Linked DNA regions of Lacrimispora indolis DSM 755. The protein of the gene in region 3 interacts with the protein of the main gene of each other region in a pairwise test. Links are inferred from orthologs where the notes say so. Each region holds a gene or a part of one and is shown on either strand. Other genes may lie near its edges. The genes, in order: rlmN, K401_RS0106115 and ftsZ.

The links.
Region 1: the proteins of ftsZ (region 3) and rlmN interact in binary tests that used the Escherichia coli proteins (3 or more experiments, as listed by UniProt). The link is inferred for Lacrimispora indolis DSM 755 from one-to-one orthologs.
Region 2: the proteins of ftsZ (region 3) and K401_RS0106115 interact in binary tests that used the Escherichia coli proteins (3 or more experiments, as listed by UniProt). The link is inferred for Lacrimispora indolis DSM 755 from one-to-one orthologs.

The regions. Positions count from the first base shown.
Region 1 is NZ_AZUI01000001.1:4,923,789-4,934,372, forward strand. Bases 5,907-8,677 are described here. They hold rlmN (dual-specificity RNA methyltransferase RlmN), read left to right. Parts: upstream 5,907-6,640; coding sequence 6,641-7,714; downstream 7,715-8,677. Other genes in these bases: rsmB (16S rRNA (cytosine(967)-C(5))-methyltransferase RsmB), read left to right, coding at 5,907-6,544; K401_RS0123995 (Stp1/IreP family PP2C-type Ser/Thr phosphatase), read left to right, coding at 7,860-8,603; pknB (Stk1 family PASTA domain-containing Ser/Thr kinase), read left to right, coding at 8,600-8,677. Also shown: K401_RS0123955 (UDP-N-acetylmuramoyl-tripeptide--D-alanyl-D-alanine ligase), read left to right, coding at 1-597; replication restart helicase PriA, read left to right, coding at 652-2,880; def (peptide deformylase), read left to right, coding at 3,003-3,500; fmt (methionyl-tRNA formyltransferase), read left to right, coding at 3,503-4,492; K401_RS0123980 (zinc metallopeptidase), read left to right, coding at 4,495-5,211; more of rsmB, read left to right, coding at 5,201-5,906; more of pknB, read left to right, coding at 8,678-10,584.
Region 2 is NZ_AZUI01000001.1:1,273,918-1,284,483, forward strand. What follows is about bases 664-3,416. They hold K401_RS0106115 (rod shape-determining protein), read right to left. Parts: upstream 2,666-3,416; coding sequence 1,661-2,665; downstream 664-1,660. Other genes in these bases: recD2 (SF1B family DNA helicase RecD2), read right to left, coding at 664-1,523; K401_RS0106120 (ABC-F family ATP-binding cassette domain-containing protein), read right to left, coding at 3,183-3,416. In the rest of the region: more of recD2, read right to left, coding at 1-663; more of K401_RS0106120, read right to left, coding at 3,417-4,739; K401_RS0106125 (putative ABC transporter permease), read left to right, coding at 4,941-5,828; K401_RS0106130 (phospho-sugar mutase), read right to left, coding at 5,966-7,702; K401_RS0106135 (protein kinase family protein), read right to left, coding at 7,823-8,803; K401_RS0106140 (CCA tRNA nucleotidyltransferase), read right to left, coding at 8,897-10,114; proS (proline--tRNA ligase), read right to left, coding at 10,152-10,566. UniProt on the Escherichia coli protein: Forms membrane-associated dynamic filaments that are essential for cell shape determination. Acts by regulating cell wall synthesis and cell elongation, and thus cell shape.
Region 3 is NZ_AZUI01000001.1:4,340,494-4,351,103, reverse strand. What follows is about bases 5,115-7,911. They hold ftsZ (cell division protein FtsZ), read right to left. Parts: upstream 7,287-7,911; coding sequence 5,943-7,286; downstream 5,115-5,942. Other genes in these bases: K401_RS0120885 (cell division protein FtsQ/DivIB), read right to left, coding at 7,405-7,911; K401_RS0120895 (helix-turn-helix domain-containing protein), read right to left, coding at 5,538-5,864; K401_RS0120900 (hypothetical protein), read right to left, coding at 5,115-5,522. Outside these bases: K401_RS0120915 (homocysteine S-methyltransferase family protein), read right to left, coding at 230-2,668; K401_RS0120910 (vitamin B12 dependent-methionine synthase activation domain-containing protein), read right to left, coding at 2,692-3,339; metF (methylenetetrahydrofolate reductase [NAD(P)H]), read right to left, coding at 3,413-4,270; more of K401_RS0120900, read right to left, coding at 4,425-5,114; more of K401_RS0120885, read right to left, coding at 7,912-8,133; murA (UDP-N-acetylglucosamine 1-carboxyvinyltransferase), read right to left, coding at 8,130-9,380; K401_RS0120875 (FtsW/RodA/SpoVE family cell cycle protein), read right to left, coding at 9,449-10,600. UniProt on the Escherichia coli protein: Essential cell division protein that forms a contractile ring structure (Z ring) at the future cell division site. The regulation of the ring assembly controls the timing and the location of cell division.

The DNA.
Region 1 (10,584 bases), 590 kb from region 3 along the record:
GAGGGCTTTCCGGCCTTTACTGCAGCTTTCGGCCCCAATAGGGTCCCTGTGCGCCTGACAGTAATGGGAAGTCATAATGTGCTGAATGCCATGGTATCTCTTGCGGTGGCATCCGAGTGTGGTATTCCCATGGAGGAAGCTGCCAAATGTCTTCAGGAATTTACCGGTTTTAAGAACCGGCAGCAGATTTATTACGTGGGAGGCATGACCATTATTGACGATACATATAACGCAAGTCCTGTTTCCATGAAAGCGGGACTGGAGGTTCTGGGTTCCATCACAAAAGCGGAACGAAGGATCGCTGTACTGGCCGATATGAAGGAGCTGGGAGAAAAATCTCCCGAATACCATTATGAAATCGGAGAATACATTGCAGAGCATCCGGTATATGAGGTGGTGACCTTAGGAGAGCTGGCAGGGGAAATTGCCAGAGCCGTAAAGGAGCATGCTCCTCAGATTCTGGTAAAGGAATTCATGGAACCGGATGGGCTGGTGTCTTATTTAAAAGCGGAATTAAAGGAAGGGGACTGCGTGCTGTTTAAAGGCTCCAACAGCATGAAGCTCAGTCCGGTGGCGGAGGAGTTTTACTTGAACTGAGAGTCTTTTGGAGCCTGTTATGCCCAAAGGACATGGGCAGAAAAGAGGAAACCAATGGCAGAACGATTTGCCCGGATTATTATTGATATTTCCCATGAAAAGGTTGACAGAACCTTTGATTACCGGATTCCGGCAGAGCTTCTTGAGGAGGTTGCTGTTGGGTCCCTGGTTTTGATCCCTTTTGGAAAAGGGAATTCCATGCGGAAAGGATATGTGGTCGGAATTGCCGGTCATGCTGATTATGATTCGGATAAGATTAAGGAAATAGCAGGGATCGTGACGGATGGCGTATCAGCGGAGTCCCTGCTCATCTCCCTGGCATGGTGGCTGAAAGAGCAGTATGGGTCCACCATGAACCAGGCATTAAAAACCGTGCTTCCTGTGAAGCAAAAGGTGAGACCAAGGGAAAAAAAGGTGCTTAGAAGCCTTTTGGACCATTCTCAGCTTTTAAAAGCCTTAGAGGAGGCGGAAAAAAAGAGCTATAAGGCCAGGGCACGGCTTTTTCAGGCACTTTTGAAAAATTCCGTCATTCCCTATGAAATTGCAGTCAATCAGATGAACCTATCTGCAGCTACCTTAAAACCGGTTATTGAAAAGGGATACGTAAGCCTTGACCGTGAGGAGGTTTACAGAAATCCTGTTAAGGCAGAGGCAAAAGAAGGGCGCAGTGTGCTTTTAAATGAGGGGCAGCAAACCATTGTAGACAGCTTTTGTCTGGATTACTCTCAAAATATAAGAAAGACCTATTTGATTCACGGCATCACGGGAAGCGGTAAGACGGAGGTTTATATGGAATTGATCCAAAGGGTCATAAAGGATGGAAAGCAGGTGATCGTCCTCATTCCGGAGATCGCCCTGACCTACCAGACTGTCCTTCGTTTTTACGGAAGATTTGGAAACCGCGTGTCCATCATTAATTCAAGATTATCGGCAGGAGAACGGTATGACCAGTTTGAACGGGCAAGAAACGGGGATATTGATATCATGATCGGCCCCCGCTCGGCCCTGTTTACCCCCTTTTCCCGCCTCGGCCTGATTCTCATAGATGAAGAGCATGAAGGGGCTTACAAAAGCGAAGTATCCCCAAGATACCATGCCAGGGAGGTGGCTGTAAAAAGGGCTTCCATGCAGGGGGCATCCCTGGTTTTAGGCTCGGCAACCCCTTCCCTGGAGGCTTATACAAAAGCCCTTCAGGGAGAATACCGGCTTTTTTGCCTGACAGAACGGGCAAAAAAAGACAGCCGTCTTGCAGACGTATCTGTAGTGGACTTAAGGCAGGAGCTTAAGGAAGGCAACAAGTCCATTTTCAGCCGAAATTTAAAGGCTTTGATGGAAGACCGGCTGGAAAAGCGGGAACAAATCATGCTGTTTATCAACAGGCGCGGCTATGCGAACTTTGTATCCTGCCGTTCCTGCGGGGAAGCCATTCGCTGCCCCCACTGTGATGTGACCCTGACACTCCATAATAACAGCCGCCTTGTATGCCATTACTGCGGATATTCCATATCAATGCCGGACCGCTGTCCGTCCTGCAGCTCTCCATACATCGCTAATTTCGGTGTGGGGACTCAGAAAATTGAACAGATGACTAAAAAAATGTTCCCGGCTGCCAGAGTCCTGCGGATGGATCTGGATACCACTTCAAAAAAAGGGGGCCATGAAGAGATTCTCACCGCCTTTTCAGAGGGAGAGGCAGACATCCTCATCGGCACCCAGATGATCGTGAAAGGCCATGATTTTCCCAATGTGACCCTGGTAGGGGTATTGGCTGCGGACTTATCTTTAAATACCCCGGACTACCGCTCCGCAGAGCGGACTTTCCAGCTGCTGACTCAGGCGGCAGGAAGGGCCGGACGTGATTTCCGAAGCGGTGATGTGGTCATCCAGACCTACAGCCCGGAGCATTACAGCATTGTAACTGCTGCAAATCAGGACTACGAAGCCTTCTACCGGCAGGAAATGGCATACCGCCGCCTGATGAAATACCCTCCGGCAAGCGGTCTTTTAACCGTCCAGTTTTCTTCCCGGCAGGAAAGCCTGTTAAGCGAAGCCGCGGCAGCAGCAGCCGGATTCATCGCTTCTTTGGCGGACCAGGAAAGGGTACAGGTTATCGGCCCTGTGGAGGCGTCGGTTTACAAAATTAATGATATCTATAGAAAAATTTTATACTTGAAACAGGAAAACTATGATATACTAATAAAAATCAGGGATCAGATCGACGTTTTTTCAGAAGATCACCGGTCACTGTTTGACCAGGTAATGGTCCAATATGATTTTTCATAAATGAGAGGATACACCCTATGGGTATACCTTTATGCCCATAAAGCACGGGCAAGAAAGAGGATACACCCTTCGGGCATACCTTTATGCCCGGAAAGAATGGGCAAGAAAGAGGATAAAGGAAAATGGCAATTAGAAAGATCAGAACCATTGGAGATGAAATTTTAAGAAAACACTGTAAGCCTGTAAAAGAGATCACACCAAGGATTACAGAGCTGATTGGGGATATGTTTGAAACCATGTATGATTCCAACGGAGTCGGCCTTGCGGCTTCTCAGGTGGGGGTTTTAAAACAAATCGTTGTATTGGATGTTGAGGATGGCAACCAGTATGTTCTCATTAATCCGGAAATCCTGGAGACAAGGGGAAGCCAGACCGGGCCAGAGGGCTGTCTTAGCGTACCTGGAAAATCAGGAATCGTTACAAGGCCGGAATACGTAAAAATAAAGGCTTATGATGATGCCATGGAGCCTTATGAACTGGAGGGGGAAGGACTTTTAGCCAGGGCGATCTGTCATGAATGCGATCATCTAAACGGTGATTTATACGTAGACAAGGTGGAAGGCGAGCTGGAGGATGTCACCCCTGACGAGGAGGAAGAAGAAGGAGAGGTTGAAGAATAATTATGCGTATCATATTTATGGGAACGCCTGATTTTTCCGTTCCAGCCCTTGTGGCGTTAAAGGAGGCCGGGCATGAAATTCTTGCAGTAGTTACCCAGCCGGATAAACCAAAGGGAAGAGGTAAGGAAGTCCAGATGACTCCTGTAAAGGAGAAAGCGCTGGAATACCAGATCCCTGTTTATCAGCCGGTCAAGGCAAGGGATCCGGAGTTTGTTAAAATCTTATCAGATATGGATCCGGAATTGATCGTAGTAATCGCTTTTGGACAGCTCCTGCCGAAATCCATTCTGGATATTCCAAAATACGGCTGTGTAAATATCCATGCGTCCCTGCTTCCCAAGTACCGCGGAGCATCTCCCATACAGTATGCGGTCATTAACGGAGAAAAGGAAAGCGGAGTTACGACCATGATGATGGCTGAATCCCTGGATACGGGAGATATGCTGGATCAGGAAACCGTTGCTTTGGAAGAAAAGGAAACCTTTGGCAGCCTTCACGATAAGCTGAGCGCGATGGGAGGCAGACTTATTTTAAAAACCATTGAAAAGCTGAAAGAAGGGACTGCCATCCGCATTCCCCAGGATGATTCCGGGACCTGCTATGTAGGCCTGATAAAAAAGTCCATGGGAGATATTGACTGGTCAATGGATGCAGTATCCATTGAACGCCTGATCAGAGGATTAAACCCATGGCCCAGCGCTTATACCGCCTGGAACGGAAAAGTGATAAAACTGTGGGAAGCAGAAGTTGTGGATAAAGAGTATGAGGGCGTCTGCGGCCAGGTGGCAGAAGCAGGCCGTGACTCTCTGGTCATAAAGACCGGAAAAGGCGGCTTGTCCATCCGCAAGCTGCAGCTGCAGGGAAAAAAATGTATGGATATTGATGCATTTCTCCGCGGATACCACATTGGGGAAGGCGCTGTTTTAGAACGGCTTGCCGGTATACCTTCAAGCCCGGAAAGCTTGGGCAGGAAAGAAGAAAGGAGAGTCTGATTATGTATTATGGCGGAATGATGGGATATTATATGGATCCCACCTGGATCCTTGTTATCATCGGAGCAGTTTTGTCCATGGTGGCATCTGCAAGGGTAAACAGTACATTTAACAAATATTCAAAGGTGAGAAGTATGTCTGGAATGACCGGTGCGGAAGCGGCAAAGCGCCTTCTGACTTCCCAGGGCATTTATGATGTTCAGGTAAGGTCCGTAGGCGGGCAGCTTACGGATCATTATGACCCCAGGACCAAGACCGTGAACTTGTCTGATTCTGTTTACGGTTCTACCTCAGTTGCTGCAATCGGCGTTGCTGCACATGAATGCGGTCATGTTATGCAGGACCATACAGGCTACATTCCCTTAAAGCTTCGGGGGGCCATTGTTCCTGCAGCCAATATCGGTTCCAAGGCAGCGCTGCCCCTGATCATTCTTGGAGTTATCATTGGAGGAATCGGTTCTCCCCTTGTTAATATCGGGCTGATCCTGTTTTCTCTGGCTGTTATTTTCCAGCTGGTCACTTTGCCTGTGGAATTCAATGCATCCAGCCGGGCAGTCACTCTTCTCGGCCAGGTAGGGATCTTAGGAGATCAGGAATTAGGCTATACCAGAAAAGTGCTGGGCGCAGCGGCCCTGACCTATGTGGCGGCCCTTGCAGCCACCGTACTGCAGCTTTTAAGGCTGGTGATCCTGTTCGGAGGAAGAAGGAATGATGACTAAGGAGACCGGCAGCGTGGGCGATAGCAGAGAAATTGCGCTGGATATCCTCCTTGAGATCCTGGAGCGGGGAGGCTACAGCCATATCATCCTGCGCCAGGCCCTGAATAAGTATCAGTACTTAAATAAACCGGAACGGGCCTTCATTTCCAGAATAGCAGAAGGAACCGTGGAATACCTGCTTCAGATCGATTATATCATCAATTCCTTTTCCAATACAAAAGTACAGAAAATGAAGCCGGTGATACGCACCATTCTCCGCATGTCGGTATACCAGCTTCTTTATATGGACCGTGTTCCTGATTCAGCCGTGTGCAATGAAGCGGTAAAGCTTGCCGTAAAGCGTAAATTTACAGGATTAAAAGGCTTTGTCAACGGCGTGCTGAGAAATATTTCCAGAAATAAAGAGGGCATTACCTGGCCTGATGACTCCATCCGCTATTCCATGCCTTCCTGGATCACATCTATGTGGGAGGAAACCTATGGCAGGGAGACGGCAGTCACCATGATGGAATCCTTTTTAAAGAATAAAAAGACAATTGTCCGCTGTAATTATGCAAAAGCTTCCAAAGAAGAAATTCTGCAGAGCCTTAGAAACCAGGGAGCAGAAGTGAGTGAGTCCGGAATTTCAGAAGCTGTGCTTTGCATTGAAAAATATGATTATCTGGAAGGCTTGGAGGCATTCCAAAAGGGATTTATCCAGGTTCAGGATCTAAGCTCAAGTTTTGTGGGCGAAATCGCAGATCCGAAAAAAGACGATTATGTCATTGATGTCTGCGGTGCGCCGGGAGGAAAGAGCATCCATATCGCAGATAAGCTTGACGGGACTGGTATGGTGGAGGTCCGGGATTTAACCCTCTCCAAAATAGACATGGTCCAGGAAAATATAAAACGGTGCGGATTTTCAAATATCAGGACAAAGGTCCAGGATGCCCTTGTTCTTGACCCTGATTCCATGGATAAGGCGGATATTGTCATTGCTGATCTGCCCTGTTCCGGGCTTGGGATCATTGGACGAAAGCCTGATATCAAATACCGCATGACGCCGGAAGACTTAGAATCCCTGGCAGCTCTTCAGCGGGAAATATTGTCGGTTGTCCAGGCTTATGTAAAGCCGGGAGGACGGCTGATTTTCAGCACATGTACCATTAACAGAAAAGAAAATGAAGAAAATGCCCAGTGGTTCATTGATCATTTTCCCTTTGACTGCATCGATCTGAAAGGAAAACTGGGAGATAAGCTGGCTTCAGCCGCCGCAAAACAGGAATATATACAGCTTCTGCCGGGAATCCATCCATGTGACGGATTCTTTATTGCGGCATTTCAGAAAAGGTAGGCAGCCTTTACACCCGAAAACATGGGCGGAATAGAGGAACGCCCTGCGGGCATACCTTTATGCCCAAAAACATGGGCGGAATAGAGGAAATGTAGAATGGATAAGATAGATATAAAATCTCTGGATATGGAGAAACTGACAGCCTTTTTGGTGTCAATCGGAGAAAAACCATTCCGTGCAAAGCAGCTCTATGAGTGGATGCACCGGAAACTGGCGGCTGATTTTAATGAAATGACAAATCTTCCTAACTCCATGAAGGAGAAGCTGCTGCAGCTGACAGAGCTTACCTCCCTTACCGTTGTGGAGGAAAAGATCTCAAAAATAGATGGTACAAGAAAATACTTATTCGCTCTTTCTGATGGGAATGTGATTGAAAGCGTTTTGATGAAATACAAGCATGGAAACTCCGTCTGTATTTCATCCCAGGTAGGCTGCCGCATGGGCTGCCGGTTCTGTGCCTCTACCCTTGACGGCCTGGAAAGAAACTTAAGCCCGTCGGAAATGCTTGATCAGATATACCGGATCCAGAAGATCACCGGGGAACGGGTTTCCAATGTGGTCGTTATGGGTTCCGGAGAACCTTTAGACAACTTTGATTATCTGATTCAGTTCATCCGTCTTCTTACAGATGAAAACGGACTTAATATCAGCCAGCGCAACATAACGGTTTCTACCTGCGGCATTGTGCCCGGAATCCTTCGATTGGCTGATGAGGATTTACAGATCACCCTGGCTTTGTCCCTTCATGCGCCAAACGATGAGGTCAGAAAAACCCTGATGCCTGTGGCGAACCGTTTCCCTCTAAAGGATGTGCTGGATGCCTGTCAGGCGTATTTTGAAAAAACAGGGCGAAGGCTCACCTTTGAATACAGCCTGGTAAGCGGTGTCAACGATAATTTAAAAGAAGCTTCCGCTTTGGCAGCCCTGTTAAAAGGCCAGCACGGCCATGTGAATCTGATTCCGGTGAACCCTATTAAAGAACGCAATTACGTGCAGTCAGACCGGAAAGCCATAGAGGCATTTAAAAATCTTCTTGAAAAAAACGGAATAAATGTTACTATAAGAAGAGAAATGGGAAGGGATATTAACGGTGCCTGCGGGCAGTTGAGAAAAAGCTTTTTAACCGAATCAGGGAAGTCCCCCGCTTCAAATGCGAAGAGAATTAATTAGTGGGGAGGGGACTTACTTGTATCAGATGGAGCATTGGTTCTGCCTGATAAGCAGCAATAGCTGCTATTTGATTATGAGCAAGTAGCGGAGCGGATTGCTAATATCCGCCTGACATCAGGAGTAAAGAGGAAGTGAGAATGAAACGATGAAGGCTTGCGCTATGACGGATACCGGAAGAGTCCGCACGGCCAATCAGGATTATGTCTATGCCCAGGCAGAGCCTTTGGGCACACTGCCCAATCTTTTTTTGGTTGCTGACGGCATGGGCGGTCATCAGGCCGGGGATTTTGCCTCCAGATATATTGCCGAAAATCTGGTGGACCACTTAAAACAGGCGGATTCGCCGGGGATTGTTCCGCTTCTTCGGGAGGGGATCTTAAAAGTCAACGGAATGCTTTACCAGGAATCCATGAAGAATACGGAATTAAACGGCATGGGAACGACCCTGGTGGCAGCAGTGATTGAGGATTCTACCATGTATGTGGCTAATGTTGGAGACAGCCGCCTGTATTTGGTGAGGAACCGGCTGCAGCAGATCACAAAGGATCATTCCTACGTGGAAGAGCTGGTGTCATTAGGCCAGCTGGAACGGGGAAGCCGGGATTACCGGGAAAAAAAGAATATTATAACAAGAGCGGTTGGTACAGAGGATAAGCTGGAGATTGATTTTTTTGAAGTCAGCCTGGAGCCGGGAGACTATGTGCTCATGTGTTCCGATGGACTCAGCAATATGCTTGAGGACGCTGAGATGGAAGAAATTATCTGCTCAGAACTGGAGCTGCCGGAAAAGGCAGAAAAATTAATTACAGTAGCCAATGACAATGGGGGGAAGGACAATATAGCTGTTGTTTTGATTGAACCCGAAATTGGCAGGGAGGTAAGCTTATGATCTTGAGACCGGGGACATTTTTACAGGACAGATATGAAATACTGGACCAGATTGGTTCCGGCGGGATGTCAGATGTGTATAAGGCCCTGTGCCATAAATTAAACCGCCCTGTCGCCATAAAGGTATTAAAGGAAGAGTTCAGTTCAGACAGCGGCTTTGTCGGTAAGTTTAAAATGGAGGCTCAGGCGGCTGCCTGTCTTTCTCATCCCAACATCGTAAACATTTATGATGTAGTGGACGAAGGAACCCTCCATTATATTGTTATGGAACTGATCGAAGGAATTACATTAAAAAATTATATTTCAAAAAAAGGCTGCCTTGATGTTAAGGAAGCCATCGGTGTGGCAATTTCTGTTGCACAGGGAATCGCGGCTGCCCACGAACAGGGCATCATACACCGGGATATCAAGCCTCAGAATATCATCATTGCCAGAGATGGAAAGGTAAAGGTAGCTGATTTCGGTATAGCCCGGGCTGCCTCTTCCCAGACCTTAAGCGCTACTGCGGTAGGCTCTGTCCATTACATATCGCCGGAACAGGCAAGAGGCGGTTACAGCGATGTCAGGAGCGATATCTATTCTCTGGGAATTACCATGTATGAAATGGTGGCCGGACGTGTTCCGTTTCAGGGAGATAATACGGTGACCGTTGCCCTGGCCCATTTGGAAGACCCCATAACACCGCCCAGTTTCTATAATGAGAACATACCGGTAGGACTGGAAAACATTATTTTAAAGTGCACCGAGAAAAAACCGGAATACCGTTATGGAAGCATGCATGAGGTCATATCCGATTTACGGAAAGCACTTGTCAATCCTGATGGGGATTTTGTCCAGTACAATTCCCAGGTGGATGATTCCCAGACGGTCATCATCGGAAAACCGGAGCTGGAGCAGATCCGGTCCGGCCGTAAGGTACAGGCAGATCCGGCGGCCAGCCGCAATGTCAGCAGGAATCAGGAGCAGAGGCCGGAACGACGCATGGAAAAAAATGCAGGCCAGCAGCCGGGCAACGGCAGAAACAGAAAACAGGATTCCGAGGATGATATCAATCCTAAAATCGAACGGCTTCTGACAGCGGCAGGTATTGTTGTGGCCATACTCATCGTGATCGTGCTGATAATTGTATTTTCCAAAGTGAGCGGTTTATTCCGTTCCGGTTCCCCTAAGGAGACCGAATCAACAGCAGAGATTTCTACGGAAGAAACCTTAAGCGACAAAAAGGTGAAAATGACCAGCGTTGTAGGTCTGGCAACGGATATTGCGGAACAGAAGTTAAAGGACAACGGCGGACTGTATATGAAGGTAAGTGATTACGTATTTCACGATACCATTGACAAAGGGGATATTGTGTCTCAGGACCCGGCAGAGGGCACAGTCATTGATAAGTACTCTGCTGTCTATGTTGTGGTCAGCAAGGGTCCGGAACACGTTGCCATTGACTTAACAAAGCTTGGCCTTGACAAAATGGATGGCGTTTCTGCAAAAGCAGCACTGGAAGGAAACGGCCTGATCGTCAATGTGGAGCAGAAGAATCATGATACTGTTACAACAGGATATGTGATCAGCTACAGCCCCTCCGAGGCAAAGGAAGGGGAGACCGTGACCCTGGTTGTAAGTACCGGCCCGGCTCTTGTAAACCCTGTAACCGTTCCCAATATTGCCGGTCAGACCCATGAAGTGGCCTTGGAAATGCTGGCTGACGTGGGACTGGTTGCGGGAACAGTGACAGAAGCTGCCTCCGAGACAGTTCCCTGGGGAAGTGTCATCAGCCAGTCCTTAACGGCAGACAGTCAGGTAGAAGCAGGAACCAGCGTGGACTTTGTGGTCAGCAGCGGAACAGCCCAGCAGTCCAAGGTTAAATATCTGGCTTCCATTGATAAATCTTATTCCCTGCAGAACATCATCGGGCCCGGCTCCGGCAGCACACAGCTTACCTTGAAGATACAGCTGAGGCAGTCGGTCAATGGAAAAGACGAAAT
Region 2 (10,566 bases), 3.1 Mb from region 3 along the record:
TTTTTCCCTAAAGGAACCTGCTCACCCCGATTGATCTTGTGGGCATTGACCACAATGTCGCTTTGAGTTGCCTGACGGAAAATCTTAGTCAGCATGACTACGTTAAAACTTCCTGAATCAATCATGTCCCGGAGCACGTTTCCGGGGCCAACGCTGGGAAGCTGGTTCACATCTCCCACCAGAATAAGCCTTGTCCCCGGATTGACCGCTTTTAAAAGAGACTGCATCAAATGAATGTCCACCATGGAGGTCTCATCGATGATCACCGCGTCGGCATCCAGGGGATTTTCTTCATTCCGGTCAAAATGCATTCCAACGGAACGATCGTCTCCCGGAACTCCGGTCAGCTCCAAAAGCCGGTGGATGGTCCTGGCCTCATACCCGGTGGCTTCCGTCATCCTCTTTGCCGCCCTGCCGGTGGGAGCAGCCAGCAGGATCTCCATCTCCTCGCTTTCAAAAAACCGTATGATGGTGTTGATGGTGGTAGTCTTACCGGTACCCGGGCCTCCGGTGATGATAAGAAGCCCGCTGTTGACCGCCTCCACAACCGCCTGGACCTGTTTTTCATCCAGCTCGATCTGCCCTTCCTTTTGGATCTTAAGAAGCTGGGTCCGGATCTCCTCCTCGGGCATTTGACCCCTGATATTTAAATCGTGAAGCATCTTTGCCACGTTCAGTTCCATGTAATAGTACTGGGAGGCGTAAACGATGCGTTTGCCTTCCGATTCCCGGATGACAAGGCGTTTATCCAGCTGCATGTCCATCAAATGCTTTTCTATAAAAGAGGGTTCTATCCTAAGAAGCTCCGAAGCCTGAGACAAAAGTTCTTCTTCCGGCAGATAGGTATGGCCGTTTGACGTGGCCTGCAGAAGAGTGTACAGCACCCCGCTTTTGATGCGAAAATTGGAATCCGTGAAAATTCCTGCTTTTCTCGCAATTTCATCTGCCATTTTAAATCCTACGCCCGGAATGTCATCTGCCAGCTGGTAAGGGTTTTCCTTTAATACGCTGTAAAGCCTGGGACCGTATTCATGGTAGATCTTTACCGCCAGATTCATGGAAATTCCATATTCCTGAAGAAACATCATGGCCTGACGCATCTCCTTTTTTTCCTCTATCTGCTGGGAAATGGACATTGCCATCTTTTCGCTGACGCCCTTTACTTCAGAAAGCCGTTCCGGCTCCTCCTCCATGACGCGGAAGGTGTCGGCTTTAAAGCGGCGGACGATCCTGGCAGCCAAAGCTGCCCCGATTCCCTTGATGGCCCCTGAACCTAAGTACCGTTCCATTGCCGCAGTGTCCTCCGGAGCCTTGATCTCATAGCTTTCTACAGTCATCTGCTCCCCATAAACCGGATGCTCGGTCATAACCCCAACGGCTTCGATCATTTCTCCTTCATTTATGTAGTGGAAACTGCCCACCAGAGTATACTCTTCCCCTGCATTTACAAGGCTTAAGACTGTGTAGCCGTTGTCCTCGTTCCTGTATTTAATTTTCTCCACAAATCCGCAGACTGTTGCCATGGTTCCTCCCGTACAAATACAAGCGGACTGCCTCAAAACCAGCCCCGCCGGAATCTTACGATGCCGACAGGGTCGTTCCAAAGCAGTCCTGGTAACCTCAAGGCAGGACTGATATTCCTATCAGCCCTGTTTTTGGGTTAAAATTCTGTTTTATTATCTCCGCCATGCATGAATTCAATAAATTTTCCTGTTCCAATGGCAACTGCAGTCAGCGGATCCTCTGCGATCATGGTGGTGATTCCCGTCTTCTCTTCAATCAGGGCATCCAGGCCGCTTAAGAGAGAGCCGCCTCCGGTAAGCACGATCCCACGGTCAAAAATATCCGCCGCCAGCTCCGGTGGAGTGCGCTCCAGTACATTATGAACCGCATCAACGATTTGCATGGCCGGTTCTTTTAATGCATCCAGAGTCTCGTCGGAAGTGACTACAATGGTCTTTGGCAGGCCGGTAACCAGGTTTCGTCCACGAACCTCCATGGTCAGGACCTCAGGCCTTCTGTATGCCGCACCGATGTTGATCTTGATTTCCTCAGCCGTCCTCTCACCGATCAAAAGGTTATGTTTTTTTCGCATATAACGGACGAGGGCTTCATCAAAATCATCTCCCGCAACCTTGATGGAGGTGCTTACAACCGTACCTCCCAGGGAAATAACAGCAATATCAGAGGTTCCTCCTCCGATATCAACGATCATGTTTCCGCATGCCTTTGCAATGTCGATTCCAGCACCAATGGCTGCTGCCACCGGCTCCTCAATGATCGCCACCTCTCTGGCCCCTGCCTGATAAGTGGCATCCTCTACCGCCTTTTTCTCTACCTCAGTGGCACCGCTTGGGATACAGACGCTGATCCTTGGCTTTCTCAGAGTCTTTTTACCAACCGCTTTGTTAATAAAATATTTCAGCATTTTTTCTGTTACTGTATAATCAGAAATAACGCCCTGACGAAGAGGTCTTACCGCCACAATGTTGCCCGGTGTTCTTCCGATCATCAGTCTGGCTTCCTCTCCAATGGCTTTGATTTTATTTGTATCACGGTCAATGGCTACAACCGAAGGTTCCTTTAATACAACTCCCTTTCCCTTAATATAAACCAGTATGCTTGCTGTACCTAAATCGATTCCAATATCATTGGACATCATCATCTTGCTTCCTCCTGTTCGCTGTATCCTGTTCCCAGGGTTTCCTTTATCTTCAAAATTATGGCTAATTCGTAATTGAAGTCACAGTTTCTACTTTATTATATACAATAACCCTGGGAATTCAAAGGCTTTTTTTAATTTTTATTATGTTTATTTTTTTTTAATATGTGGTACACATTTTAGTCACAATTTCCTCGTATACTAATAATACGTTATCCGGAAGGATAACGGGCCTTTTGTTTCAAGTAACTTACTTGAAATCACAAAGCTTTTTCATACTCATACCGGACGGCGCGAGCCGTCCGGCCCCCCTAAAAGAACATTCTCTTATTTTATATACCTACCATTCCCAATCGCAATACTTAATTTGGGGCCCGGTTCCTAAAAGAGCCAGGCCCCGATTTTTATGTGCGCGGGCAGCGAGCCAAATGAATTTGCAAGCATATTCATTCGGCAGATGCCGCGTCAACCTGGAAAAACTTTAAAACATGTTTTTCCTGGCTTCTCCATCAGTATCATATCAAGATAATCTAAGGGCCCATTCCCTGCAGTCAATCACTCTGGTCGCGATCCCTTCATAGAATTCCGGCTCATGACAAATCAAAAGAATGCTTCCCTTATACTCCTTTAAGGCTCTCTTTAACTCTTCCTTTGCCTCCACATCCAGGTGGTTGGTAGGCTCGTCCAGAAGAAGGACATTTGTTTCCCGGTTAAGAAGTTTACATAATCTGACCTTTGCCTGTTCCCCGCCGCTTAACACCCGCACCTGGCTTTCAATGTGCTTGGTAGTCAGACCGCACTTGGCAAGAGCAGACCGGACCTGGTACTGGGTGTAGGATGGGAACTCCTTCCAGATCTCTTCAATGCAGGTAGTGGTATTTCCGGGGGCCATTTCCTGTTCAAAGTATCCGATGGAAAGGTAATCTCCAAGCTCCACATTTCCCTCTAAGGACGGCACTAGCCCCAGGATGCTCTTTAAAAGGGTGGTCTTTCCTATGCCGTTTGCGCCTGCTAAAATCACCTTTTCCCCACGTTCCATGGAAAGATTCAAAGGTCTTGACAAAGGCTCCTCATAGCCGATGACCATATCTTTTGTTTCAAAAATGCATTTACCGGCTGTGCGGGCTTCCATAAAATGAAATTCCGGCTTTGGCTTATCTTTTGATAGCTCAATGACCTCCATTTTATCCAGCTTCTTTTGTCTGGACATGGCCATGTTTCTGGTGGACACACGGGCCTTGTTTCTGGCAACAAAATCTTCCAGCTCAGCGATTTCCTGCTGCTGCCTTTTATAAGCAGCCTCCAGCTGCGAACGTTTCACTGCATACACTTCCTGGAACTTTTCATAGTCACCTACATAACGGTCCAGGCTCTGGTTTTCCATATGGTAAATGATGTTGACCACGCTGTTTAAGAATGGAATGTCATGGGAAATCAGGATGAATGCATTTTCATATTCCTGGAGATAACGCTTCAGCCATTCAATATGCTGTTCATCCAGATAATTGGTCGGCTCATCAAGAAGAAGGATATCCGGCTTTTCCAATAAAAGCTTTCCTAAAAGAATCTTGGTCCTCTGGCCTCCGCTTAATTCCGTCACATCCTTATCCAGCCCCATGTCGGTTAAGCCTAAAGCCCTGGCCACTTCCTCTACCTTTGAATCAATAATATAAAAGTCATGGGCCATAAGAAGGTCCTGAATGGTTCCAAGCTCCTCCATCATGGAAGCCATGGTTTCCTCATCAGCCTCTCCCATTTTATCACAGATCTCATTCATCTGCTCTTCCATCTGGAACAGGAATGCAAAGGCGCTTTTTAATACGTCCCGGATGGTCATCCCCTTTTCCAGCACCGTATGCTGGTCCAAATAACCTACGCGGACCCGTTTGGCCCATTCCACCTTTCCTTCGTCCGGCTGTAGTGTTCCGGTGATTATATTCATAAATGAGGATTTTCCTTCTCCATTGGCTCCGATCATGCCGATGTGCTCTCCTTTTAAGAGGCGGAAGGATACATCCTGAAAAATGGCACGGTCTCCAAATCCATGGGTCAGATGTTCTACGTTTAATATGCTCATTGAAAAACTCCTTTATTAATGCGGTTTGATTTTCTCTTATCTTTACAGTGTTCCTTGACTTTTCACAGGGTTTCATCATTCTAAATACGAAACATCATAATTCTACATGACAGAAGCGATTAAAGCAAGCAAAGGTTGCAAAAAATGACAAAACCGTTTATGATAAATCCAACAGAAATATTTTGAAGAAAGGGTTCTATTATGTACTTGTATACTTGGTATCAGTGGCTGCTGTTTTTTTTCATATACTGTTTTATCGGCTGGATCATCGAATCCACCTATGTATCCGTAAAAAGCTTTCATTTTGTAAACCGCGGTTTTCTAAGGCTTCCCCTTCTTCCCCTGTATGGAAGCGGTGCCATTATCATGCTGTGGCTGTCCCTGCCCGTCCAGGGCAATTTATTTCTTGTATTTCTCTTTGGTATGGCAGGTGCCTCTGCCCTGGAATATGCCACCGGCTATGCCATGGAACGGCTGTTTAAAATGAAATACTGGGACTACAGCAGCAAGCCCTTTAATTTAAACGGTTATGTCTGTCTTGGTACCTCCATTGCATGGGGCTTTCTCACCCTGCTGCTGACGGAGGTCATTCACCGTCCCCTGGAATGGCTGGTCCTTGATTTAAACGGGACGGTGTGCATCGCCCTTGTGATCGTGATCGGCAGTCTTTTTGTCACTGATGCCATACACTCCACCAAGGAAGCCCTGGACCTTGGCCGAATCCTGGAGTCCATGACAAAATTAAAATCAGAGCTAGAAGAGGTACAGGTGCAGATCGCTCTGTTAAAGGCCGAAACCGCCCAGAAGGTATCCGATTTAAAAACTGAAACCATTCAAAAAGCAGCCAGCTTAAAGGATGGGACCATGGTAAAGATCTCCTCTCTGAAGGCCGAAACTGCCAGTGCCTTAAAAGAATCCGCTTTAGCAGAACGCCTTCAGTCCCTGACAGAAACCAAAGAAAAGCTCAGCGGACGCCTGACCTTTTACCGAAAAGGTATTCTCCGCCGGAACCCTACCGCTTCATCCCGGCTGTTTGGGGAGGCTTTAAAGGAATTAAAGGAATACTCCAAAAAATACAAAAAATCATAATTTATAAAGACGGAGCCTGGTTTTTTGACCAGGCTCCGTCTCAATTTTATATTTTCTTATGTCATGATTCTGGGAATCATGGTCAGCATTCACCGTTCGCGCCGATGAGCACGCTCATCTTGGCTCACTTGTGCTCATTACATCATCTTATCAACCATAGCCATGACCGCTTCTCCCAGCTTCGCGGATCTCTCCTCCGCCTCTGCCATGGAAGCGCCCTTAATGCCATAATAAAATTTGATCTTCGGCTCTGTTCCTGATGGCCTTACGCACAGCCATGCATCCTCCGTCAGATCATAATAAAGCACGTCAGACTGGGGAAGCCCGGTGGGGCTGACTTCTCCGGTGCTCATATCCTTTACCGTATCAAGCTTATAATCCCTGGCGGAAAGGACTTTATATCCGCCAACCTCTGCCGGTGTATCCTTACGCATGGTCTCCATGATCGTCCGGATCTTTTCCTGGCCCTCAATACCCTTTAAGCCAATGGACTTTACTGCGTCCTTATAATAGCCGTACTTCTCATACATGGCAATCATGGCATCCCATAAGGTCATGCCCTTTGTCTTATAATAAGCCGCAGCCTCGCACAAAGCGACCGTTGCGGATATGGCATCCTTATCGCGGGCATAGGTTCCGATGAGACAGCCATAGCTTTCCTCCAGACCGAACATATAGGTCCCGTATCCGGTGGCCTCTTCCTTTAAAATCTGCTGGCCAATGTATTTAAAGCCGGTTAAAACCTCGATCAGCTCACAGCCGTAAGCCTTGGCAACCGCATCCACCAGATTGGTGGTAACAATGGATTTTACTACCTGTCCATCTGCGGGGATCTCTCCCCGTTCCTTCTTCTGGCTCAATACATACTCGCACAGAAGAGAACCGGACATATTGCCGGTCAAGGGGATGTATTCTCCGGATTTGTCATCCTTTACATACACCCCAAGACGGTCAGCATCCGGGTCCGTTGCCAGAACCAGGTCCGCATCCTTTTCCTTTGCAAGGGCAAGGCCCAGTTCAAACGCTTCCTCGGCTTCAGGATTGGGATAGCTGACCGTTGGAAAACCACCATCGGGCAGTTCCTGTTCAGGAACCACATACACATGCGTAAATCCTATTTCCTTTAACGCTCTTCTTGCGGGAAGATTGCCTGTACCATGGAGAGGAGTATAAACAATTTTAATATCATTCTGCATCTGGTCTATTGCGGCCTGATTCACTACCTGGGCTTTTACGTGGGCTATATATTTGTCATCCAGAGCAGCTCCGATGATCTCATATTTTCCTGATTCTTTTGCCGCTTCCAAGGTGGTGGTCTTGACCGTTGATATATCCGTGATATTTAAAACCTCTGCGGTCACCCCTTTGTCATGAGGCGGAGTAAACTGGGCGCCATCCTCCCAGTATACCTTGTATCCGTTATATTCCGGAGGGTTGTGGCTGGCGGTAATATTGATTCCGGCAATACAGCCTAATTCCCTTACAGCAAAAGAAAGCTCCGGCGTTGGGCGCAGAGATTCGAATTTATATGTCTTAATTCCATTGGCTGCCAGCGTAAGCGCTGCTTCCTCTGCAAATTCCGGAGACATATGTCTGGAATCGTATGCAATAGCCACACCTTTATCGGCTCCGCCCTGGCTTATGATATAATTTGCAAGCCCCTGGGTGGCTTTTCTAACTACATAAATATTCATCCGGTTGATACCGGCGCCAATGATGCCTCTTAAACCGGCAGTGCCAAATTCCAGATCCTGATAGAAACGCTCTTTGATTTCGTTTTCATCATCTGCGATCCCCCGGAGTTCTTCTTTAGTCGCATCATCAAAATAAGGATTTAAAAGCCATTCCTCATAAATACTCTTGTAATCTTTCATAAGCAAAATACTCCTTTCTCTCCATTTCTGTTATGGCTATTATAAATCATAACAGGTTAAAAGAAAAGCGTATTTCCATTATTTTGTGCCTTGAACCCAAGATTGAAAGGCGCGTTTCTTTCAATCCTTGATCCGTGACAGGAAAAGATTCCGCATGGGCTGCTGAATCTCTAAATCCTTAAGCTTTTCAATATTCCGTGCAGGAATCCAGGCCTTATTGGCGTTATAATAAAAGTTGATCTGCTTCCAGTATTTCTCAGGATATAAGAACAAATAGTAAAGGCATATCCTGTCTGCATCCGAAAGAGGGAGAACCTTTGTATAGGTTTCCAGCATGGCCATACCAAGCTTTAAATTCCAGTCATGCTTTTCCATGGCCTTCCGCATAAAATGGTATAAATCCTCCATCTGCATGCCCTTGTGCATGCGGTTGAATTCCACAATGGCCACATCATGAAAGCACATGAGGATGTGATGCTGGTTTAAGTCTCCGTGACATAAGTATTCCTCACTGTCACCCCGGTTTTCATAAAAGCCTGCCATCCCTTTACAGGCTTCCATGGCCTGTTCGAAAAATATGTCGTAATTTCCCATAACGCACAATTCGAACTCAGACTTTTTCCTTTTATTCCGGATGAACGTGCGGGCGCGCACCAGCTCCCGGTTGTGGCGTTCCATTTCCTCAGCCGGCTGTTGTACCAATATGGATCCTAAGTTCCATTCCTCTTTAAATTCGATCCGCCGCAGCACTTTATGTAAAGAAGCAATTTGTTCGATGGCACATAATACCTCTTTGCTATCTTTCAAATTACATTCCCGGTCCGCATACCAGTCTTTTACAATCCACCGGGTTCCATCCTCGGCACTGGAGAGGAGTTCACCATCTTTATTCCTGACGTAGCGGTCTACGTTTAAATGACAGGTCTCTTTCATCTGTGAAAATACCTGATCCTCAAATTCCAGGCGCTTTAAGGTTCCTTTATATTCCCGAAGCAGTTTAAGCCCCTGGTTCGTTTCACACAGCCAGGCGCCCCGGCCGCGTTTCACATCCAGAATTTCAAGCTCATACTGCGAAAGCACCTCTGTGTATTTCTCGTTCACAACCACCCCTCCAACTCTTAGCTCATCAGCTACTTCTAGGGTATGAAGAGGTGGAAAAAAATATGCAAAATACGGCGGAAAGTTATACGTGCCTCAGGCTTGTTCCTTTAATAAATGTTCTGCTGATTTCATCAGATATTCCCTGTTATTGCATTCCGGCTGCGTAAGGACCAGCTGGAACAAATGGTCTAATACCGCCCCCATTTCAGGCCCCGGCTTCATGCCTGCATCCATCAATTCCCGGCCGGTGACTGCCATGTCTTTCAAGCGGATGCAATCCCCGGCACTTAGGATTTCCCCGGAATATTGCTCCACCATATTTAATTGGGCCTTATAGGTTTCAGGACAAAATACCTTTTGAAAACACAAAAGATCCTGAAACAGCTCCGGGGAAAGGCCGCTCATGACCTGCCGGATGGCTGCCTTATCCGCCGGAATCTCTGTTTTCCATAAGCTGACAAGAGTTTTTGTCTGATGAATGGTCTCATTATCCAGTTTAAGCTCCTTAAGGATCCGGACGGCATCCTGAGGCTCCTCCAGCCTTAAAAAGCCTGACCAGCGCAGGTGTTTTTTAAGGGGCAGCCAGGCCAGCTTTTCCGCTTCCAGAAGCCGCCTTCCCGCATGTTCGAAATGGTCAGAGATATAAGGGCCGATTCCATTTTCATACACACATTTAAGCTTCCCGGGGTTGTCAGAAAGGAGGAGCTTTGTAAGCTCCACCTGTATCCGTTCCTTACTGACCTTTGCCATGTTGGGGGCGATGACGGCAATTGCTGCCCTGGTTTCCTCTTCCAGGTCAAAGCCCAGCTGGGCTGAAAAGCGGATGGCCCTTAAGATCCTCAAAGCATCCTCTGTAAACCGGTCCACAGCATTTCCCACGCACCGAATGGTCTGGCCTTCTAAATCCTTTACCCCGTCAAAGGCATCTACCAGCCCTTCCCGGTCGCTGTAAGCCATTGCATTGATGGTAAAATCCCGGCGCTTTAAATCCTCTAATAAGCTTCCTGTAAATTCCACGGATTTGGGATGGCGCCCATCCTCATACTCCCCGTCGACGCGGTAGGTGGTTACCTCATATCCCTCATGATCAATAAGCACTGTAACCGTGCCGTGCTGGATTCCCGTATCCACCGTCCGCTTAAAAATTTCCTTTACCTGTTCCGGCTTTGCCGAGGTGGTGATATCCCAGTCTTCCGGCGTCCGGCCCAAAAGGCTGTCTCTCACACAGCCTCCCACCACATAAGCTTCAAAGCCGTTGGTATTCAGTTGTTCGATGATCCTTTTTGCCGCTTCCGGAACCTGAATCGTTATCACTTTGCCACCTCCTGATTTTCCTGTCTTGCCGGTATTAATACGCCCTGCCCCAATAAACCATCTTTACCGCAGGTTTTCCGCAGCATACACAGGTTTCTGCCAGCTTTTCCTGCTTAAATGGCATACAGCGGGATGTCGCCCCTGTGATCTCCTTGATCTTATCCTCACATTCCTGAGAGCCGCACCACATGGCCTTTACAAAGCCCGGCTTTTCCTCTACGGTCTTAACAAGGGTATCCATGTCCGTTGCCTCATAGGTATGGGCATCCCGGTGAGCTCTGGCTCTTTCCAGCATATCCTTCTGAATGGTTTCCAGAAGCTGGCCTACCTTAGCATTTAACTCGTCTAAGGATACGGTGATCTTCTCATGGGTATCACGGCGTACCAAAACCGCCTGGTTTTCTGAAATATCTCTGGGTCCGATCTCCACACGGACCGGAATGCCTCTC
Region 3 (10,610 bases):
ATGTGTTGTATCGTAAATCCGTAGTGCAAAGCGGACGAATTCTATCAGTCATGGGGATTCCCATGACTGATAGAATTCGTTCGCTCACGGGCATTCTCCCTATGAAACGGGCCATGACAAGATTTTCTTATGTGCAAGCACAATGAAAATCTTCTTCTGTCCCGTTTCGCACTGCTCATTGCTTTCGTGGATATTATACCATTCATACCGTATTTGTCAATCGGGCTGGTTATTTTACGTGAAATACTCCTTCCGCATAATTGACGGAAGCCATGGCATCCCGGCAGTACTGGTCTGCGCCGATGGTCTTTGCATATCCTTCCGTAAGCACGGCACCTCCTACCATCACTTTCACAGAAGAAGCGGTCTCCCTAAGCTGTCTGATGGTCTCTTCCATGCTGGGGACCGTGGTGGTCATAAGAGCGCTTAAGCCTACCAGCTTTACCTCTTCTTCCACCGCAGTTTCCACGATCTTCTCCGGAGGAACGTCCTTTCCCAGGTCAATCACATCATAGCTGTAGTTTTCCAGAAGGACCTTTACAATATTCTTGCCGATATCATGAATATCTCCCTTGACCGTAGCCAGGATGATCTTTCCCTTTTTCTCCTGTGCCAGACCGCCTTCCGCCATCTTCTCTTTTATGACCTCAAAAGCTGCCTTGGCAGCTTCCGCACTCATAAGAAGCTGAGGCAGAAATACTGTTCCATTTTCAAAGCCCTTTCCCACCCGGTCCAAAGCAGGGATCATCTCCCCATTTATGATGGCCAGAGGCTCCTGCTCCTTTAACAGCTCCGTTACCGCGGCATGGGCCCGGTCCTTAAGGCCCTTTGCAATGCTTTCTGAAAGGGGCATATCGCCCCCGGAAACGCCGCTTGCCAGGGAGGAAGTTCCCGGCCTTACCGTTTCCCCCAACGTAGCCACCTGACCGCTGTAAACCGATATATAACCGCTGCACTGGGGATCTAAATCCGCCAGAGTCCGAAAGCTGTAATAAGAACGCATCATTGCTTCTGAATTGGGGTTTATGATGGCGGCACTCAGGCCGTTTTGAAGGGCCATTGCAAAAAAGGTGGCATTGATGATCTCCCTTTGGGGAAGACCAAAGGAAATGTTGGAAACCCCCAGTATGGTCCTGCCTTCCAGCTCATTCCGGACCCTTCTTAAGGTTTCAAGAGTGGTCAGTGCCCCTTTGCTGTCAGAGCTGACCGTCATGCAAAGGGCATCTATGATAATGTCTTTTTTCTCAATTCCATATTCTGCGGCCTTCTCATAGATTTTCTTTGCAACAGCAATCCTTCCGTCTGCTGTCTCCGGGATTCCAGCCTCATCAAGAGCAAGGGCGACCACAACGCCTCCGTACCGTTTTACCAGCGGGAAAATGGCCTCCATCACTTCCTTTTTCCCATTTACGGAATTGATGAGGGGCTTTCCGTTATACACCCTCATAGCCTGCTCCATTGCCTCCGTATTGGAGGTGTCGATCTGAAGGGGCAGGTCGATGATGCTTTGAAGCTCCTTGATCACTTCCACCATCATGGAGGGTTCATCTATTTCCGGAAGTCCAACGTTCACATCCAGAACATGGGCCCCATTGTCCTGCTGGGTCACCCCTTCCCGAAGGATATATTCCAGGTTGTGATCCCGAAGGGCCTGCTTAAACTTGGATTTCCCCGTTGGATTGATCCTCTCTCCGATGATGACCGGGTCATCACCGATCAGGACCGCCTGTGCATAAGAAGAAACCACAGTCCTGTTTTTCTTATCCGGATGCCTGACAGGAAAATCCTTACAAAGGGCCACCGTCTTTTCAATGTGTTCTGGCGTGGTTCCGCAGCAGCCGCCGATTACACAGGCTCCTTCCTCTGCAATTTCCTTCATGGCAGCCGCGAATTCTCCCGCATCAATATCATAAACTGTTTTCCCGCCTTCGCTTCTTGGAAGCCCTGCATTGGGATTTACAATAACCGGTATGGAAACCACCTTCATGATGTCTGTTAAAATGCCCTTCATCTGAATCGGGCCCAGGCCGCAGTTGATTCCCAGGGCATCGACCCCCAGGCCCTCTAAAAGGGCGACCGTGGATTCTACGTTTCCTCCGGTCAAAAGCTTTCCTTTTTCATCAAAAATCATGGTCACAAATACGGGAAGGCTGCAGTTTTCCTTTGCAGCCAGCACAGCCGCCTTTGCCTCATAGCTGTCGCTCATGGTCTCAATGAGCACCAGGTCCGCGCCTTCCTTCTCTCCGATCCTAACTACCTGGGAAAACATCTGGTAGGCATCTTCAAAATCCAAATCTCCCAAAGGCTTTAAAAGCTTTCCAGTAGGACCTAAATCAAGTGCAATATACCCCTTTTTCTTTCCAGCCGGAAAGACAGCCGTTTCAACCGCTTTTTTTGCATTTTTTAACGCCGCAGTCACCACCTCTTCCAGATCAAATTCTGCTCCTTTGTGGAATTTCAGACCATTGGCCCCAAAGGTATTTGTCTTTATGATGTCTGCCCCCGCTTCCAGATAATCACGATGAAGCTTTGTAATAATATCCGGGTGCTTTACATTCCATGTCTCCGGCAGTTCTCCCGGTTCTAAGCCGCTGGCCTGCAAAAGACTTCCTGTTCCGCCGTCAAAAAATACGATCCGTTTCTTTATCTCTTCTAAAATTCCTGCCATAGGTTCCTCCATCTGCATTTGTATCATTCATTTCTCCGGTATGCACAGTCCGTCTTTACACAGGATTCGCATCCCTTTATCTCACAGCGGTAAGGTTTCCCGCTAACTCCCATGACCGCAGTGACAGACTTGGAAGGCGTCATGAGAAGGCTGTCCGTAAGCATAATCCCGATCCTTTTAGGTGTTTCCAGAACCGCAGTAATATTCCTCTGGCACTCTAAGGGAAAGTCTCCGTAGCCAGGGCTGAATCTGGGCCTTAAATACAGCTTCCTGTCCTCATACTCCTGCTTCAGCTTCCGGTTCTCTTCGTCACAATATTCCTCAATCATGGCAGCTGCAGCAGCCTGCATGATAACAGCTTTGCTCATCTGCAGCTTTGTATATTTATGCAGGAGCACATCAACCCCCGCGCCTAAAGTGGCGGCAAATAAGATCACCTGTTCACAATCGGCTAAGTTCCTGCTTAAATTCCGGCTTCTGGTCTTAAATACGGTGAAATCGATTGTGTCATGGTCAAGCAGTTCCAGGGGATATACCCGGCTTATGCTTTTTGGGGATGCAGCTGCCGTAAGCTCTCTGACGCATTCTTCAATCAAAGCATTTACGGTTTCATCCCCTTCATTTTTCCCGTATCCCAGATACCGCCGGATCTCCTTTCGGCTGATTTCCATTGATATTCCTCCGTTTTTCATTTTAAAACGGGCCCGACTCTTTTAAAAGGAGCCGGACCCAGATTGAAAGGAATCACAGTATCTCAGAAAGGTTCTCCTTGATTTTTAACGCCACATCCGGCTTATTCATGGAATAAACGTGAATGGCATTTACTCCGTTGGCGATAAGGTCAATGATCTGTTCTGTGGCATAGGCGATTCCTGCCTGTTTCATAGCTGCCGGATTCTCTCCGAACCTGTCTACAATAGCCTTAAAACGGGAAGGCAGATAGGTTCCTGACAGCTGGCAGCTTCGGATGATCTGCCTCACATTGGTCACAGGCATGATCCCTGCAACCACCGGAACGGTAACACCCTTTTCCCGGATTCGGTACAGGTAATTGTATAAAATATTATTGTCAAAAAACATCTGGGTGGTAACAAAATCACATCCTGCTTCCACCTTCTGTTTTAAGTAATCCATATCAATGGTCTTGCTGGCGGATTCTACATGGCCTTCCGGATAACAGGCAGCGCCAATGCAAAAATCCCCTGCCTCTTTTATTTCCCTGATCAGCTCAGAGGCGTAATTGTATTCTCTCTTAACAGGAGCATCAGCAGGCATATCTCCCCGGAGAGCCAGCACATTTTCTATTCCGGCCTTTTTCAGTTCACCAAGGACCTGGTGCACCTTATCCTTGGTGGAAGAAACACAGGTCAGATGAGCCAGAGCCGTCACATGGTACTCATGGTGCAAGGCAGAAGCGATATCAACGGTATACCGGCTGGTTCCCCCGCCTGCCCCGTATGTGACACTCATGAAAGCCGGATTCAGCTTTGCGATCTCCGCCGCCGCCCGTTCCACTGATTCATATTTATCCTCGGTTTTAGGAGGAAATACTTCAAAGGACAAGGTAGGCTTCCCCTGGCTCAATATGTCTTTAATTTTCATGCTGTCTGTCTCCTGTCTTTGGTCTCATTATTACTGCCATGCACTTTGGGCACAGCGCACCCCGCTTCATTGGGCGTAAGGGTATACCCACAAAATGTTGCATTTATCTTTTAACACTTTACCACAAAAAACTGAATTCCGCAATATATCCTGTTTACGTTTCCTGGCTTTCCATCACCTGAGGATTGCTGTAAGAAACGTAGATCCTGATCCCATCATTGGTAAGATAAGCGTTGATATCAAACAGCCCTTCCATAATGTATATTCCATCTTCCTGCCATTCCTTTGTCCTGGCCTGTTCCATAATGGCCGGGATGCTGCTTTCTTCCTGGGGGATTCCGGCGCCTGTTTCCGTAAGCCTTAAAAACTCCTCTAAAAAGACAAGGGAAACCTCCCTGTCCTTTAAGGAAGAGATATAGTCATGAAGCTCCCCTGTAGCCGTATCATAATTGATATCAACATACTGGAATACGTATTCTTCATCGCTTGGATCCAGCTGGCTGGTCACCTCATCCTCAAAAGAGAAGCTTTCTACTGTCTCATAATAGGATATAGGACCGTCTTCTTCTTCAAAAATATAATTGTCAGAATAAACCGCTCCATCTTCCACCTGATAGCCATAGTCTGTCTCTTTAAAAAACTGCCCCATGGCTGCCGCGATCTGCCTGCCGTCAGCAGGAAAATGAATATAGCCGGTACAAGGTTCTCCGGAAGCTTTTACTTCCTCTTCTTCAAGCTCTGTAAAACCGGAATCATCGTAGGGAACCGCTGTTTCATAAGTGCTGTAATTGCTTTTATCTTCCATCAACTGGCCTACGGTTCCAATGACCTTTGGAACGGCATTTAAAACAACCATCAGGGTAAGAAACCCTGCCAGAGGCGCCAGAGGCTTCCTCCCCTTTTTTGCCTGCCCTGGCTGGGAAGGTCTGGAAGGATTATGGCCGGCAGCAGGCCTGACAGGCGTTCTCGTCTCCTGAGGTCTGGGGGATACCGGTCTCTGAAGCACACTCTTCTGCCTGGCCGGACTCTGGGTATTCCCTTTTTGCTGATTCCCCTGAGCATTCCCTCTCTGTTGGTTTCCCTGCCTGTCCGTCTTGGGAATATTACGTTCTTCATCATAAGAGGGTCGTCTTTCATTTAAATAATAATCTGTTTTCCACAGAATGGGCCGTCGGACCATCCTCCTGCACCGGGGACAGTAATTCATTTCGTTTACCGGAAGATCACAAACCGGACAAATCTTTTTCATCATCCTTAATCCCTCCTTCTAACCCAGCACCAGATGAGCCACTGCAATCTCGTCATCCTCCCTGAAGCCCTGGGCACAAACCTGTATATCATAAACGTATTTCTCTTGAAAGCCTGTAATGGAAGCAATCTCCGGAATGCTCTTTCCTTCCTGAGCCAAGACCAGCACCTGATGGACATCCCCAATTGTCTTTTTTAACAGTTCATCGTTTTGGCCGGAAGGTTCAAAGCCAGCGGTCTCCTTGTCAGATTCCGTGATAAAATCTTCCAAAGACAGATTCTTTTCATTTTCCTTGCTGTTATAATAATCCTCTGAAATCTCCCAATCCTGTTCTTTCTCTGACATTCTGCCACTCCTTTCCTCGGGTGTTTCAAAAACAGGCAGGTTCATCGGAACCTGCCTGATTATGTAGCTTCATAAGTTTTATCTTTTATTTCTTAAAAAATCCGGAATGTTGATCTGAACTTCCTTGTTCACGGTTGGACGATAGGGCTGTCCGCCTCCCTGAGGAGGAGTACCCTGGGCATTATTCTGTCCCTGATAATTGGGCTTAGTATAGTTTCCGGCTCCGTAGTTCTGGTTTCCATAATTCTGGTTATTATAGTTGCTGTTGTTATTTGGATAATTCTGATTATTATAAGCCGGGTTGGAATAATTGGCATTTCCGTAGTTAGGATTATAGTTCTGGTTATATCCGGGAGTTGCTGCAGTAGCGGCTGCCTCCTGATTCACGGCCTGGTTCTGAGCTGCTGCTTTTGGCTGTTTATAGTTAGGATTGGAAAAATTCGTCATGACCTTGGACACCGGAGTCTCAGACTGGAGGTCCAGACCGGTTGCGATCACGGTAATGCTGGCTTCGTCATGAGCATTCTCATCATACATTGCTCCAAAAATAATGTTTGCTTCATCTCCTGCCATCTCCTGGACATAGCTGGCAGCCTCATTTGCTTCCACCAGGCTGATATCACCGGAAATGTTAATGATGACATGAGAAGCGCCCTCAATGGTAGTCTCAAGCAACGGACTGGATACCGCCTGCTTTACGGCTTCCAATGCCTTTTCATCACCCTTTGCCCTGCCGATACCGATATGGGCAATGCCCTTGTCTGTCATTACTGTCTGAACATCTGCAAAGTCCAGGTTAATGAGTCCCGGCACATTGATTAAATCTGTAATGCCCTGTACGGCCTGCTGAAGGACTTCATCTGCTTTTTTTAAGGCATCCGGCATGGTGGTGCGCCTGTCCACGATTTCCAGAAGACGGTCATTAGGGATTACGATTAATGTATCTACACTCTCTTTTAAACGTTCAATACCGTTATTTGCATTGCTCATACGGGTCCTTGCTTCAAAACGGAAAGGTTTTGTCACAACGCCCACAGTAAGAATTCCCATATCCTTTGCGATCTTGGCCACAACAGGAGCTGCTCCGGTACCAGTACCGCCGCCCATTCCGCAGGTAACGAATACCATATCCGCACCCTTCATGGCCTGGGCCAGATCGTCCGCATTCTCCTCTGCCGCTTTTTCACCGATCTCCGGCTTGGCGCCTGCACCAAGACCTTTTGTCAGTTTCTCTCCGATCTGCATGGCTGTAGGAGCCTTGCAAAACTGCAGAGCCTGCTTGTCCGTATTGATTCCAAGAAATTCAACACCAGCTATATTCTCATCGATCATGCGGTTCACCGCATTGTTACCTGCACCGCCTACTCCGATTACCAGAATTCTTGCCGCATTATCCGCCTCATTTATCTTAATCTCTAACAAGATTATATCCTCCTTTAACCATAAACAGCTTACTCTATAAACCTAATTAATATAATATTTGATTTTCACGAAAATATCAACCATTTTTTAAACAAAATTCCAAGCAAATTATGTAAATTCATTTATTCTTCACAAACCTGTAAGAAGTGACAGTATCCGCCTCATCATATGTATCAAGATAAAGGGTCCCTGATAATCCTCCCAAAACAGGAAGCTGGTTCTTTAACTCGGAGATTTTTCCATTCATCTGGTCATTGCTTCCAAGAAAAACCTTAATATCTCCCATGAAAAGAGTCGCATCTCCCCGGGAATCATACCGGATCTGGTCAACCGGAATTTCCTTGGTTGATAAAAGCTGGGTCAGGTTCAGGATCTCACTGAAGATCTTCCCTTTTTCCACCGGCAGGGGCTGGTGCAGAGCGATATGTCCGAACTGCAGCCCCGTAACCCACGGAATACCGTCAAGCTTTCCGCTGGAGCTTTCCACAACGATGCCATCCTTGTCAAAATACATATAGCTGCCCATATAGGAGACATAACCTACCACGGACTTCTCATAGACGATCACTTCAACCTTTACCGGGCTTTGGAATACGATTTTGTAGTCCTCCACAAAAGGGATCTGTTCATGCTTTCTAAAACGATCCTTATAGAGACAAAAAACCGCATTCCGGTCCCAGCCGTCCTTAAATATAAAATCAACAATCTGCTCCGATGTGTACTTTTTATTGCCGCTCACCGTAATATCCCTGATCTGCAGTGACAAAAAAATGACTGTTCCCAGAAATATCACGGCGGCTGCAATTCCAAATTTAATTCTTCTTCTGCTTTTTCTTAAATCTTTCATTCCATCCCTCTGATCGCTGCACCAAGACTGCTTAAGTCGCTGCAGATGTCTACATATCCCCGTTCAATATGGTGGCACTCATGGATCTCAGTCACGCCTTCACAGGCAAGACCTGCAACCACAAGGGCCGCGCCTCCCCGCAGATCTGTGGCAGTTACCCGGTTTCCCTTTAAAGGATAAAGCCCGCGCACCACAGCCCTTTTTCCTTCTATTATAATATCTGCCCCAAGCTTCTGCAACTCCTTTGCTGTCCCAAAACGTCCTTCAAAAATGGTTTCTTTCAGCCTGCCGGTGCCTTTTGATGAGGCCATGACAGCCATTAACTGCGACTGAAGATCCGTGGGAAATCCCGGATAAGGTTCTGTCATAACATCTATGCAGTCAGGACGCCCTCTCATGGATACCTCCAACTGGTTTTCATACTGTTTTATATCAGCACCCATTTTTTCAGTAAGAGTAAGAACAGAGGTTAAATGCCCGGGTTGGATTCCCTGGAGCACAATATTTCCTTCAGCAGCCATAACAGCCATTAAATAAGTTCCTGCAACAATCCTGTCACCTGCCACAGTAAATTCAGAATCACAAAGCTCTTTTACGCCCGTGACCGCCAGCCTGGAAGTACCGGTCCCATGGATTTTGGCGCCCATATTGTTTAAGAATTCACAAAGAGTAATGATCTCCGGTTCCTTTGCAGCTCCATGGATGACAGTTACCCCCTGGGCATATACAGCAGCCATCAGGGCGTTTTCCGTAGCTCCCACGCTTGGAAAGGGAAAATAAATATCGGCGCCCATCAGCCGATCCGCGGACGCCAGAAGCTTATCACCCTTTTCCTCAATGACCGCCCCAAGTTTCCGAAAGGCAGACAAGTGCAGGCCAATGGGTCGTTCCCCTATGGAACACCCTCCGGGAAAGCTGGTGACCGCATTCCCGGTCCTTCCAAGGAGCGGACCAGACAGCATAATAGAGGAGCGCATGCTCTTTATATACGCTTCCGGTATTTCCGCCTGTGTCAGAGTCGATGCATTAATTGTCAAGGAATGGCCGTCAAAGCCGCATATACAGCCAATATGCTCAAGTATCCCCAGCATACAGAACACATCCTGTATCCTGGGGACATTATGAATCACTGTTGTACCTTTATGGAGAACCGCTGCTGCCATCATGGGCAGAACAGCATTTTTGGAACCCTGAATTTTTATCTCACCTTTTAAGGATCGTAACCCCTGGACCTGTATGACTGACAATCCGGTACCTCCCATGGCTTCTTATATACTATCCTATGTTAAGAGTGAGAGAATGGTTTCACATCCTATTATTTTTCCAGCTTTATCTGGTTGGAAACGCTTAAAACCATGCCCATTTCCATCATTAGAAAAAGGACTGAAGTACCTCCATAGCTGATAAAGGGAAGGGTGATGCCCGTATTTGGTATGGTGTTGGTAACAACCGCAATATTCAAAATAACCTGTATGGCAATATGCCCCATGACGCCTACAACCAGCAAAGCTCCGAACAGATCCGGCGCATTATCCGCAATGAGCATGAAACGGTAAATCATAAAAAGGAATATCAGAATCACGGAAACAGCTCCGAAAAGACCAAGCTCCTCACAGATAATGGAAAAAATCATGTCGTTTTGTGCCTCCGGCACAAACCCCATCTTCTGTATGCTCTCTCCTAAGCCTCTGCCTACCAGACCGCCGGAACCTATGGCATAAAGCCCCTGAAGCACCTGATAGCCTCCTGTGGAGGGATAAGCCTCCGGTTCCAGCCATACCAGGATACGGCCCAGCTGGTAGTCATGAAGGATATTAAGCTTTTCCAGGACAGTGGCCATTGGCCCGGCAAAAGCCAGTAAGCCTACCCCCCCTAAACCGCAGGCAAAAAACGGCCATTTCTTTTTACAGGACACAAACAGCATGACAAAAGCAATCCCGGCAATGATGATTCCGGAGCTTAAGTTATTTGCCGCTACGATCCCTGCAATCGGAAGAGTCGTCACAATTACCAGAATCACGCCGTTTCTTGAGTTAATATTCCTTCCCATCTGAACGATCAGAACCGCCAGCATGACAATTAGTGCAATTTTTACAAATTCTGTAGGCTGGAAAGATAGACTTCCCACTCCCAGCCACCTTCTCTTTCCATTTACTTTACGCCCCACCAGGGATACGGTGATCATAAGAACATATGATAGGACGTAAGCAAATACGGCAAACTTGGCGTACCAGTGGTAATCCATTTTAGATATTACAATCATGATAACAAAGCCTGCCAAAGCGATCTTAGCCTGCCTCATCATGAAATAAGCGGCGTTGTTGAATTTAAGCTGGGCTGCATATGAGCTGGAGCTGTAAATCATGACTAAGCCGAAAACAGACAGAAATATCACAGTAAATAAGAGACTGTAATCATAAAAACGGCGCGGTTTATTCTTTTTCTTCACTGGCCTTTTTTCTGCCATATCATTCCTC